DNA from 3 places in the Janthinobacterium sp. NKUCC06_STL genome. Region 1 is predicted to be linked to each of the others. Evidence: predicted binding sites of a transcription regulator. Region 1 holds the regulator's gene; each other region holds the start of a gene.
The links. Region 1 encodes LexA, which represses DNA repair genes until DNA is damaged. Its sites were predicted from a motif close to ACTGTATNNNNATACAGT; they were not measured.
Positions count from the first base shown of each region.

Region 2: the regulator LexA is predicted to act here: its motif matches at 1,996-2,013, upstream of imuA (translesion DNA synthesis-associated protein ImuA).
Region 3: the regulator LexA is predicted to act here: its motif matches at 1,453-1,470, upstream of KO539_RS07175 (DNA topoisomerase IV subunit B).

Region 1 is NZ_JAHKQY010000001.1:771,684-774,961, forward strand. It holds gene rplI (50S ribosomal protein L9) at 1-99, opposite strand, end outside; gene rpsR (30S ribosomal protein S18) at 127-417, opposite strand; gene priB (primosomal replication protein N) at 443-742, opposite strand; gene rpsF (30S ribosomal protein S6) at 763-1,152, opposite strand; gene lexA (transcriptional repressor LexA) at 1,428-2,063, shown strand; gene KO539_RS03500 (cystathionine gamma-synthase family protein) at 2,132-3,278, opposite strand, start outside.
Region 2 is NZ_JAHKQY010000004.1:307,975-311,252, forward strand. It holds gene KO539_RS16990 (DNA polymerase Y family protein) at 1-1,198, opposite strand, end outside; gene imuA (translesion DNA synthesis-associated protein ImuA) at 1,215-1,904, opposite strand; gene KO539_RS17000 (serine hydrolase domain-containing protein) at 2,691-3,278, opposite strand, start outside.
Region 3 is NZ_JAHKQY010000001.1:1,576,514-1,579,791, reverse strand. It holds gene KO539_RS07175 (DNA topoisomerase IV subunit B) at 1-1,374, opposite strand, end outside; gene kdpF (K(+)-transporting ATPase subunit F) at 1,837-1,926, shown strand; gene kdpA (potassium-transporting ATPase subunit KdpA) at 1,926-3,278, shown strand, end outside.

The DNA.
Region 1 (3,278 bases):
TTGCGGGATCAGGAAGTTACGTGCGTAACCGTCTTTGACTTTGACGACTTCGCCGAGGTTACCGACGTTAACAACTTTTTCTAACAGAATGATTTGCATAGTTCTTCTCCAGGAATATCTGACCGATTAAGCGTGGTGCAGATCGGTGTATGGCAGCAGCGCGAGGAAGCGAGCGCGCTTGATTGCGGTGTCAACTTGGCGCTGGTAGTGCGCTTTGGTACCGGTCAGGCGTGCTGGCATGATCTTGCCGTTTTCTTGGACGAAGTCTTTCAGCGTGTCGACGTCTTTGTAGTCGACTTGCTCAACGTGAGCTGCGGTGAAGCGGCAGAACTTCTTGCGTTTGAACAACGGGTTTTGCTGTTTGCGTTTTTCTTTAAGCTTGAGCTTATTTTTGTCGAACTTTTTACCGAATGCCATGTCAGGCTCCTGTATCTAAAATGCGCTAGTCAGAATTGACTGCACTAAAATCAATGATGTGAAACACCAAACTCTTGCTGTTGCGGCTCTTCCTGGCCAGGAAACCCGTGAACTGATACACCCCGCCCAAGCTTGCCTGGCTGAACCGGCCTGAGATTTCGCCAGCGGCTAGCGCGGCAACATCAAACTCGGTCAAACGGGCAATCCCTGCTTCCATCTGCTGCGAACTGTGTTGCAATACTGCATTCACAATCGGCAGCCCTGCCGGGGTATAGCGCAATATTTCGCGCTCGGCAATGATGGCGGTGACTTGTAGCTGGTTCAGCGCACGATCCTGGTCAAGAATTAAGCTGCTGCTGCGGCTGGAGCGGCTGCTGGTGCTTCGGTGCGGTGGCTTTTGGCCGCGTCTTCGCGTTGTACCGATTTCATCATCGGCGAAGGAGCTGTTTCAGCTTTCTTCATTTTAACGGTCAGGTGACGCAACACGGCATCATTGAATTTGAATGCTGTTTCCAACTCGACCAGGGTCTCGTTGTCGCATTCGATGTTCAGGCAGATGTAGTGTGCTTTAGGCAGCTTTTGGATCGAGTAAGCCATTTGACGGCGGCCCCAATCTTCCACGCGGTGAACCGAACCGCCGCGGGTGGTTACGCTGGCTTTGTAGCGTTCGATCATCGCGGGCACTTGCTCGCTTTGGTCCGGATGGACGATAAAGACTATTTCATAATGACGCATGCAAACTCCTTCAGGTCGGATTGATAATCGCCCACCCCGGCGTCAAGACGGGTGTGGGAAGGTCAGCCGAAGATTATAACCGCCTTTTGCAAACGTTTCAATCATTCCTTCCATCAGCGTCCGAAAAGACCGTGCGCCAGCGTGCTTTCCGCCCATGGCCGACTATTTCTTGCGAAATTCGCCGAAAACACGGAAATCCCCTTGCATAGTGGACGATACTGTACAAAAATACAGACTGTTCATATAGACAGCATTTTAGTATGCACCCACCGCTCATGATCAAGCTGACAGCACGACAAGAACAAATCCTGAACCTGATCAAGGACGCGATTGAAAACACGGGCTTTCCTCCCACCCGTGCCGAAATCGCCAATGAACTGGGTTTCAAATCGGCCAACGCGGCCGAAGAGCATTTGCAGGCCCTGGCCCGCAAGGGGGCGATCGAGATTTCGCCCGGCACCTCGCGCGGCATCCGCCTGATCGGCGCGGCCGCCGAAGCGGCGCCATCGAAAGTGCCGGCAGCGCTGCTGATGTCGCTGCCCCTGATCGGCCGGGTGGCGGCAGGCTCGCCCATCCTGGCGCAGGAAAACCTGGAAGCGAGCTACAACGTCGACCCGGCCCTGTTCTCGGCCAAGCCCGACTTCCTGCTGAAGGTGCGCGGCTGGTCCATGCGCGACGCCGGCATCATGGATGGCGATTTATTGGCCGTGAAAAAGGTCGACAGCGCCAAGAACGGCCAGATCGTCGTCGCCCGCATCGGCGACGAAGTCACCGTCAAGCGCTACAAGAAAACGGGCTCCGTCATCGAACTGCTGCCGGAAAACCCGGACTTCAAGGTGATCACCGTGTCGCCGGAAGACGAGTTTGCACTGGAAGGCTTGGCGGTCGGACTGATGCGCAGCTGGCATTAAACTTTATGTGCAAAAAAAAAGGGCCGCGACAGCATCACTGTCGCGGCCCTTTTTACATACGCGGCTGCTTATGCATCCAGCGCGTTGCTGAAATCTTCCAATAAGTCTGCTTCATCCTCGATACCGACTGACACGCGGATCAGCGATTCGGCGATGCCCATGCTGGCGCGGCGCTCGGCACCCATCTCATAGAAAATCGTGTGGGCGACGGGAATGACGAGGGTGCGCGTGTCGCCGAGGTTGCTCGCTGGAATAGCCAAATTCAAACGATTGAGGAAATCGAAGCAGTCGATGCCATCCTTCAGCTCAAAGCTGAACAGCGAACCATAGCTGCGGAACAAGTCCGTCGCCAACGCGTGCTGCGGGTGCGATGGCAAGCCCGGGTAATGCACGGCCGCCACGCGTGGGTCGGCGGCAAGCATGGTGGCCAGCGCCAGGGCGTTCGAGCAAGTGCGGTCCATGCGCAAGGCCATGGTTTCCGCGCCGACGGCGATATGGTGCGCCACTTCCGGTCCCAGCGAAGCGCCGAAGTCGCGCAAGGCCTTGGCGCGGATTTGCGCGATACCCCACTGGGCCGGCGCCGCCTTCTTGTAGTTCTCGAAGATGTTCGGATACTGCGTCCAGTCGAACACGCCCGTGTCCGTCAAGCTGCCGCCCAAGGCATTGCCGTGGCCGCCAATCGATTTCGTCAAGGCATTAACCACCAGTCCCGCGCCCACGGCTTTCGGGCGGAACAGGTAAGGCGTCGTCATAGTGTTGTCGACGATGTACAAAATGCCCTTCTCGCGGCACAAGTCACCGATTTTTTTCAGGTCGGCGATCTGCGTGCGCGGATTGGCGATGGTTTCCACAAAGACGATGCGCGTGGCCGGCGTGATGGCGGCCGCGACATTGGCGACATCGGTGGCGTCGACAAACGCCACAGCGATACCCTGCCCCGTCACCGTTTGCCACAGGCTGTTGGTGTTGCCAAACAAAAAGGCCGACGACACGACATGGTCGCCGGCGCGCAGCAAGGATTGCACCACGGCGCCGATGGCGCCCATGCCGGTGGCGAAGCACAAGGTCGCCACGCCGTCTTCCATCTTGTTGACCTTGTCTTCCAGCGCGGAAACGGTCGGGTTGCCCTGGCGGCCGTAGCGGAAACCCGGCTCCTTGCCCTGGAACACGGAAGCGAGCTGGCGCGCATCGGCGTAACCGAAAGCAACGGAAGTG
Region 2 (3,278 bases), on a different contig from region 1:
CGCCGCGCAGCAGCAGCGGGATGGGTTTGGGTAGCAGCCAGAACGGGCGCTCAAAAGCCTCATCCTCGGCGTTGACCGCCTTGCGCTTTTCGGTGGCGGCAGCCCAGGCATTGCTTTCCTCCGGCCGATGGTCGTGATGCTCGACAGGCGAGAGGACGTTGTCGCTGCCAAGACGGGCACTGAGTAATTCCAGTAGGCGCTTGTAGTCGGCGGGGCTGCCGCTTGGCTCTGGAAACAGGTCTTGTGTCGGTGGCGCCATCGCCGTGAGCAGTCGCGCTTCCAGGCGCAGGGCGATGACTGGGGCAGCCAGTTCCGTGCGCGCCAGGCGCTCCTTCAGCAGCCGTATCAGGTGTTCATCGCGCCAGGTCGGCTCCGCCAATCCGATCTCGATCGGCGTGGGCGGGATCGCGGTCTTGCCGCGCTCGTGCTCCAGCAGCAGAACAAAAACGCTCACAGCCTGCTGGCGCACGACCAGCCAGCCGACAAATTGCTGCAGCAGGCCCGTGGCGCCGTCCAGCAGGGCATCGGCGTGTTCGATCCGGTCAAAAGTCTCGATGCGCGCTGAAAAAGTCTCGGGAATGGCGATCCATTCAAACAGTTCAGGAGCGAGTCCATAGGCGCGGTCGAGTTCATCGAGCACGTGCTTGTTCATCCTGCGCTGGATGCCAGGGCGGGGGAGGCGCCGTAGCGCCGCCAGATGATCGGCACCAATGTCCGTTAGCCATTCGAGGTGATTCGCCGTGCTGGGCAGATAGGCGCAGGGCATGCGGTCGAGCTGGCGCTCGAGTGAGCGCATGTGCACCGTGCGCCGCACAATGATCTGGCGTTTGGCCGGCTGCCAGCGCGACAGCAGCCAGGCCCCCATGGCCGTCGGCGCCGTGCCGAGCTGCGCGGTCACCCCAAGCGCTTGCAGGGCAGCGCGAATGCGCCGGCTGATGGCGGCTCGCCCGTTAAACAGGCGTAAGCTGGCGGTCACGTCCAGCAGCAGGCTGAAGTCGCCGGCATGTGCCACTTCCGGGGTGAACTGGAGGAGGGCGAGCGCGATGGCATTGCTGGTGATCAATTCACGCTCAATATTGCGCTCCAGGATGACGCTATCCGGCGAGACGGCCGCCACGCCGCCAGGGCGCATGCCGATACGTACCCCTTCGGCATAGGCATGCTGCGAGACCGCAATGATGCGGCCTTTCTCGACCACCGCATACGGCCCCGGCTCACACCAGCGCGGCCTGAGGCATTCGAGAGGCAACAGTGGGAGGTGTACGCTGAACCAGAACCGCATTTTGATCGTCCAAAAATCGTTGACGTGCCGGCATGTCAGCCAGCGGGATAAAGAGTGGCGCCTCTTGATGTGGGCCACGCCGTTTAATAATGTGAGCGGAAATGCCGCCGGCGGCCGGGCGCAATGCCAGGCGCAATGGTGCAGGTGAGGCATCAGCCGCTGCGCTCATCGGCCGGAGCAGCCAGAAGAACGTTTCGGTTGTCTGCGCCGCCAGATTGAGGCGCCGCAGTGCCTCGTCGCGAATATTGGCTTGCCACAACAGCACCGCGCCGCAGCTGCCATTGCGCAGGATCTGCTCGGTGGACCAGAGCGCATCGGCGGTGCTGGGGGCACGTATCCAGAGCAGGTTCGGGCAACTCAGATCCATGAATTTGCAGGCAGCGGAGTTGGGCAAGTACGGCGGCTGCACCAGGGCGATCCGACGATGTTGCGACAGTTGCGCCAGCACTGGCCGCAACAAGTGCATTTCCCCGATACCCGTTTGCTGAACTAGCAACTCCGTGAAGGTCGATTGCGGCCAACCGTTGCCCGGAAGCTCACGATCCAAGACGCTGTGACCGGTAGTAACGGTGCTGATTGTTGCTCGACTCAGTTCACTTGCCCGCCAGACGTCACGCAGCATGGGGCTGTTAGCCAATGCGGTAGAGCTGGTTCGTTGAAGGGAGGGTAAAAGCATGGCGTCTGGCTAGAGGTCGTTGATCATTCTCAAAACTACTGTATATAAAAACAGTATATGCTGAGGACGTCAAAAACTGCAAGGTCCATGAATTTCTTGAGTTGTCAAAATTAACAGAGACAGCGGTACGAAAGTGCAAAGAGAGACGCGTCATTGAGGAACATCTAGGTATGTCAGTTCTATTGGACGAACGCCATTCGCTCTCGCGACCTCGCTAGCTTTCTGCGACCGTCTAATACAGCTCGACAAAAATAGGGCGATAGTAGAGCTAATTGAGACTCACGCACCTTGAACCGGCCTGGCAAATTTGAGCATGTCGTCCCTCCATGGTTTTGGCACTGTAGCTTACCTAAAGCAGCTGCTATGCTATCACTTTGACAATGCGATAGAACCGCTGATGCTACTTGCACGAACGGCGGCCGGTGTCGCCCTCAGGCCTAGCCAGTAAGGCAATGAATTCCTGCACTGGCACATCATCTCCGTGCAGATTCCAACGGATTGAAACACGCCGTTTCGCGGTGGGGTGTCCCATCATCTGGCAACTCCACGCTCAACTCAACACGGCGGATGTCATGCCGCGGGCCGGCGGTCTCGCTGTTGTACTAACGCTTGGCCACGATGCAAGCCATCGACCATGGCGACCACTGCGCGCAGGTCTGGATGCACGTCGTGATCGCAGCTTGCCAGCACCGCCTCGCACGCTCTTGCCGAGTTGGCGCTACCGTTGCCGATTCAGCTATCCGGGTTGCGGTGGGCCTTGCGCCCCCCGATTAAGAGCAGGTCTTGGGCGCCATCCTGAGTTAGTTCGATGATGTCGCCGGTCTCGGGAGATACCAGGCTGGATTTGCCGGTCGGCACCAGCCGGGTGGCGCCGATGTCAGGCATCACCATCGTCCAGTCCTTGCCGTCGAAGCGCAGTTCGTAGCGGTTGGTGAAACGGCCCTCGAAGTTGTCGAGCTGGTAGATGCCGACGTGGCGCGTGGCCGTTGCTAAGTCCAGGGGCGCCGCTTGGGCCAGGCGAGGTTTGAAGTCGGGCCAGTCGTAGGCGGATGCCACCGCCTTGACGATCTCGCCGCCAAGATAGGTACCGTTGTCGCCGTCGGTCATGACTACAACGCCGTTGCCGCTGTCGAGATACATCGCATAGGTGCTCTTGAAGCCGGTGTTGCCGCCGGAATGCATGAAGCGTTTGTGCTCGCCATCGCCGACCACGAAGAAGCCCTGCGCATAATTGTTCAGCGCCGGCGTCAGCAGATCGCGCGCCTCGGTGGTGCTCAGAAAGGCCGTGCCGATTTTCCACGACCGCTGGACACCGATGGC
Region 3 (3,278 bases), 800 kb from region 1:
CGCCTGGAATTCCTTGTCGCGGCCCATCTTGGCCGAACCGCCCGCCGAGTCGCCCTCGACGAGGAACAGTTCATTGCGCGCGATGTCCGACGATTCGCAGTCGGTCAATTTGCCCGGCAACACGGCGACGCCCGAGGATTTTTTCTTTTCCACTTTTTGCAGCGAACGCTGGCGCGACTGCGCCTGCTTGATCACGAGATCGGCCAGCTTCTTGCCGTAATCGACGTGCTGGTTCAGCCACAGTTCCAGCGGCGGCTTGGTGAAGGTTGAAACGAGGCGCACGGCGTCGCGCGAATTCAGGCGTTCCTTGATCTGGCCCTGGAATTGCGGGTCCAGCACCTTGGCCGACAGCACGAACGAAGCGCGCGCGAACACGTCTTCCGGCAGCAATTTGACGCCTTTCGGCAGCAGCGAGTGCATTTCGACGAAGTTTTTCACGGCGCCGAACAGGCCGTCGCGCAAGCCCGATTCGTGCGTGCCGCCATTCGAGGTGGGGATCAGGTTGACATACGATTCGCGCACGATGGCGCCTTCTTCCGTCCATGCCACCACCCAGGCCGCGCCTTCGCCTTCGGCAAAGCCTTCCGAATCAGGGCCCGCGTACTGCGCGCCTTCGAACAGGGGAATTAGGGTTTCGCCATTCGATACCTGCGCCAGCGTTTCGGTCAGGTAGCCGCGCAAGCCTTCCGCGTACTGCCACGTTTGCGTATCGCCCGTTTTCGCGTTGGTGAGCGTGACGGTCACGCCCGGCAGCAGCACGGCTTTCGAGCGCAGCAGGCGTTGCAGCTCCGTTTGCGAGATGTTCGGCGAATCAAAGTATTTCGCATCGGGCCAGGTGGTGACGCGCGTACCCGATTTTTTGCCGTCGCGCGGGGCGGGGCGGGAAGTCAAGGGCTCGATCACGTCGCCATTCGCAAACACCATGTGGTGCAGGCCATTGCCGTCGCTTTCCTTGCGCCAGACGGTGATTTCCAGGCGCGTCGACAGCGCATTGGTGACGGATACGCCGACGCCGTGCAAGCCGCCCGAGAATGCGTAGGCGCCGCCCGAACCCTTGTCGAACTTGCCGCCCGCATGCAGCCGTGTAAACACGATTTCCACCGTCGGCACGCCTTCTTCCGGGTGCAGGCCGACGGGAATGCCGCGGCCATTGTCTTCGACGGTGATGCTGCCGTCCGTGTTTTGCGTGACGGCGATATGCGTGCAATGACCGCCCAGCGCCTCGTCGGAGGCATTGTCGATCACTTCCTGAATGATGTGCAGCGGATTTTCAGTGCGGGTGTACATCCCCGGGCGCTGCTTGACGGGTTCCAGTCCTTTCAGGACACGGATGGATGATTCGCTGTAGTCGGATGCTGGTTTTTTAGTGGCCATACGTGTTCAAGCTAAGTAAAGACAGTGGTTGGAACGCCAGGCCAGGGCACTGCGGGCGCAATGACAGCGGCGGCGATAACTGTATGAATATACAGTATATCCCGTCCAGCGTCACTGGGGGAGGGCAGTGCGGCAGGCTTGGCGTCCTTGTGCGGACGCTCGCGCATTCTATCTTGTCCCGCGAGCAATAGCGCTACTCCAAGGCAACAACAGTGCGCCGCGCGCGTGGTTTTGCGCCAATTGTGATGGATTTTATGCGGTAAAGCTCCCGTTTTTACATCTTGTTTACATGCACCTCCCCAGTCTTTACGAATTTTTTAGACCCTTTTGGCTAATCTGCTCACTATCAAAACAAACCTGTGTGAGGGTGGGAATGGATCTCGTGTATCTCGGCTTGATTGCCGTGTTTTTCGTCGTGGCGGCCGGCTTTGCCGTCGCCTGCGACAAATTAGGGAGCGTCAAATGAACGCGTTTTATGTGCTGGGCGCCGTCGTCTCGGCTGGTTTGCTCGTGTACCTGCTGGTAGCGCTGCTGAAGGCGGAGGAACTGTGATGACGACGCAATCGATATTGTTATTGGTAGCTTTCCTGGCCGTGCTGCTAGCCGCCGGCTATCCGCTCGGCCTGTACATGGCCAAGGTGGCGGGCGATGCCCCCGTGCGCGGCCTGGGCTGGCTGCAAAAGCTGGAAAACCTGCTGTACCGCTGGTCCGGCCTGCCCGCCGACAAGGCCATGGGCTGGAAAAGCTATGCCATCGCCCTGATCGTCTTCAATACCGTGGGCGCCGTCTTCGTCTACGGCCTGCAGCGCCTGCAGGGCTTTTTACCGTTGAATCCACAGGGCCTGGGCGCCGTCAGCCCCGACTCCTCGTTCAATACCACCGTCAGCTTCGTCGCCAATACCAACTGGCAGGGCTATGGCGGCGAACAGACCATGAGCTATCTGACCCAGATGCTGGGCATGGCGTGCCAGAACTTCTTCTCGGCGGCCACCGGCATCGCCGTGATCTTCGCGCTGGTGCGCGGCTTCGCTTCGCGTTCGGGCAAATCGATCGGCAATTTCTGGGTCGACCTGGTGCGTTCCACCCTGTACATCCTGTTGCCGCTCTCCTTGGCCCTGTCCGTCGTCTTCATGGGTGAAGGCATGATCCAGAATTTTTCCGCCTACAAGGAAGTGACCCTGCTCGACCACGTGGCGTATGAAACGCCGAAAGTGACGGCCGACGGCCAGCCCGTGCTCGATACGGCCGGCAAGCCTGTAATGGAAGCGCAAGTGGCGACCACGCAGACGATCGCCATGGGCCCCGTCGCTTCGCAGGAATCGATCAAGCTGCTGGGCACGAATGGCGGCGGCTTCTTCAACGCCAATTCCTCGCACCCGTATGAAAACCCGACCGCGCTGTCGAACTTCCTGCAGATGCTGGCCATCTTCATCATTCCCGCCGGCCTGTGCTTCACCTTCGGCCGCATGGTGGGCGACCTGCGCCAGGGCTGGGCCGTGCTGGCCGCCATGAGCCTGATCTTTGTCGTCATGACTGCCGGCGTGATGAGCGCCGAGCAGCAAGCCAATCCCGCCTTGCAAGCGCTGGGCGTGGACCAGCAGGCCAGCAGCCTGCAATCGGGCGGCAATATGGAAGGCAAGGAAACGCGCTTCGGCATCAGCTCCTCGACCCTGTTCGCGGCGGTGACGACGGCGGCATCGTGCGGCGCCGTCAATTCCATGCACGACTCTTACATGCCCCTGGGCGGCATGGTGCCGCTGCTGCTGATGCAGTTCGGCGAAGTGGTCTTCGGCGGCGTGGGCACGGGTCTGTACGGCATGCTGATGTTCGCCATCCTGGCCGTCTTCATCGCCGGCCTGATGATAGGCCGCACGCCTGAATACCTGGGCAAGAAAATCCAGGCG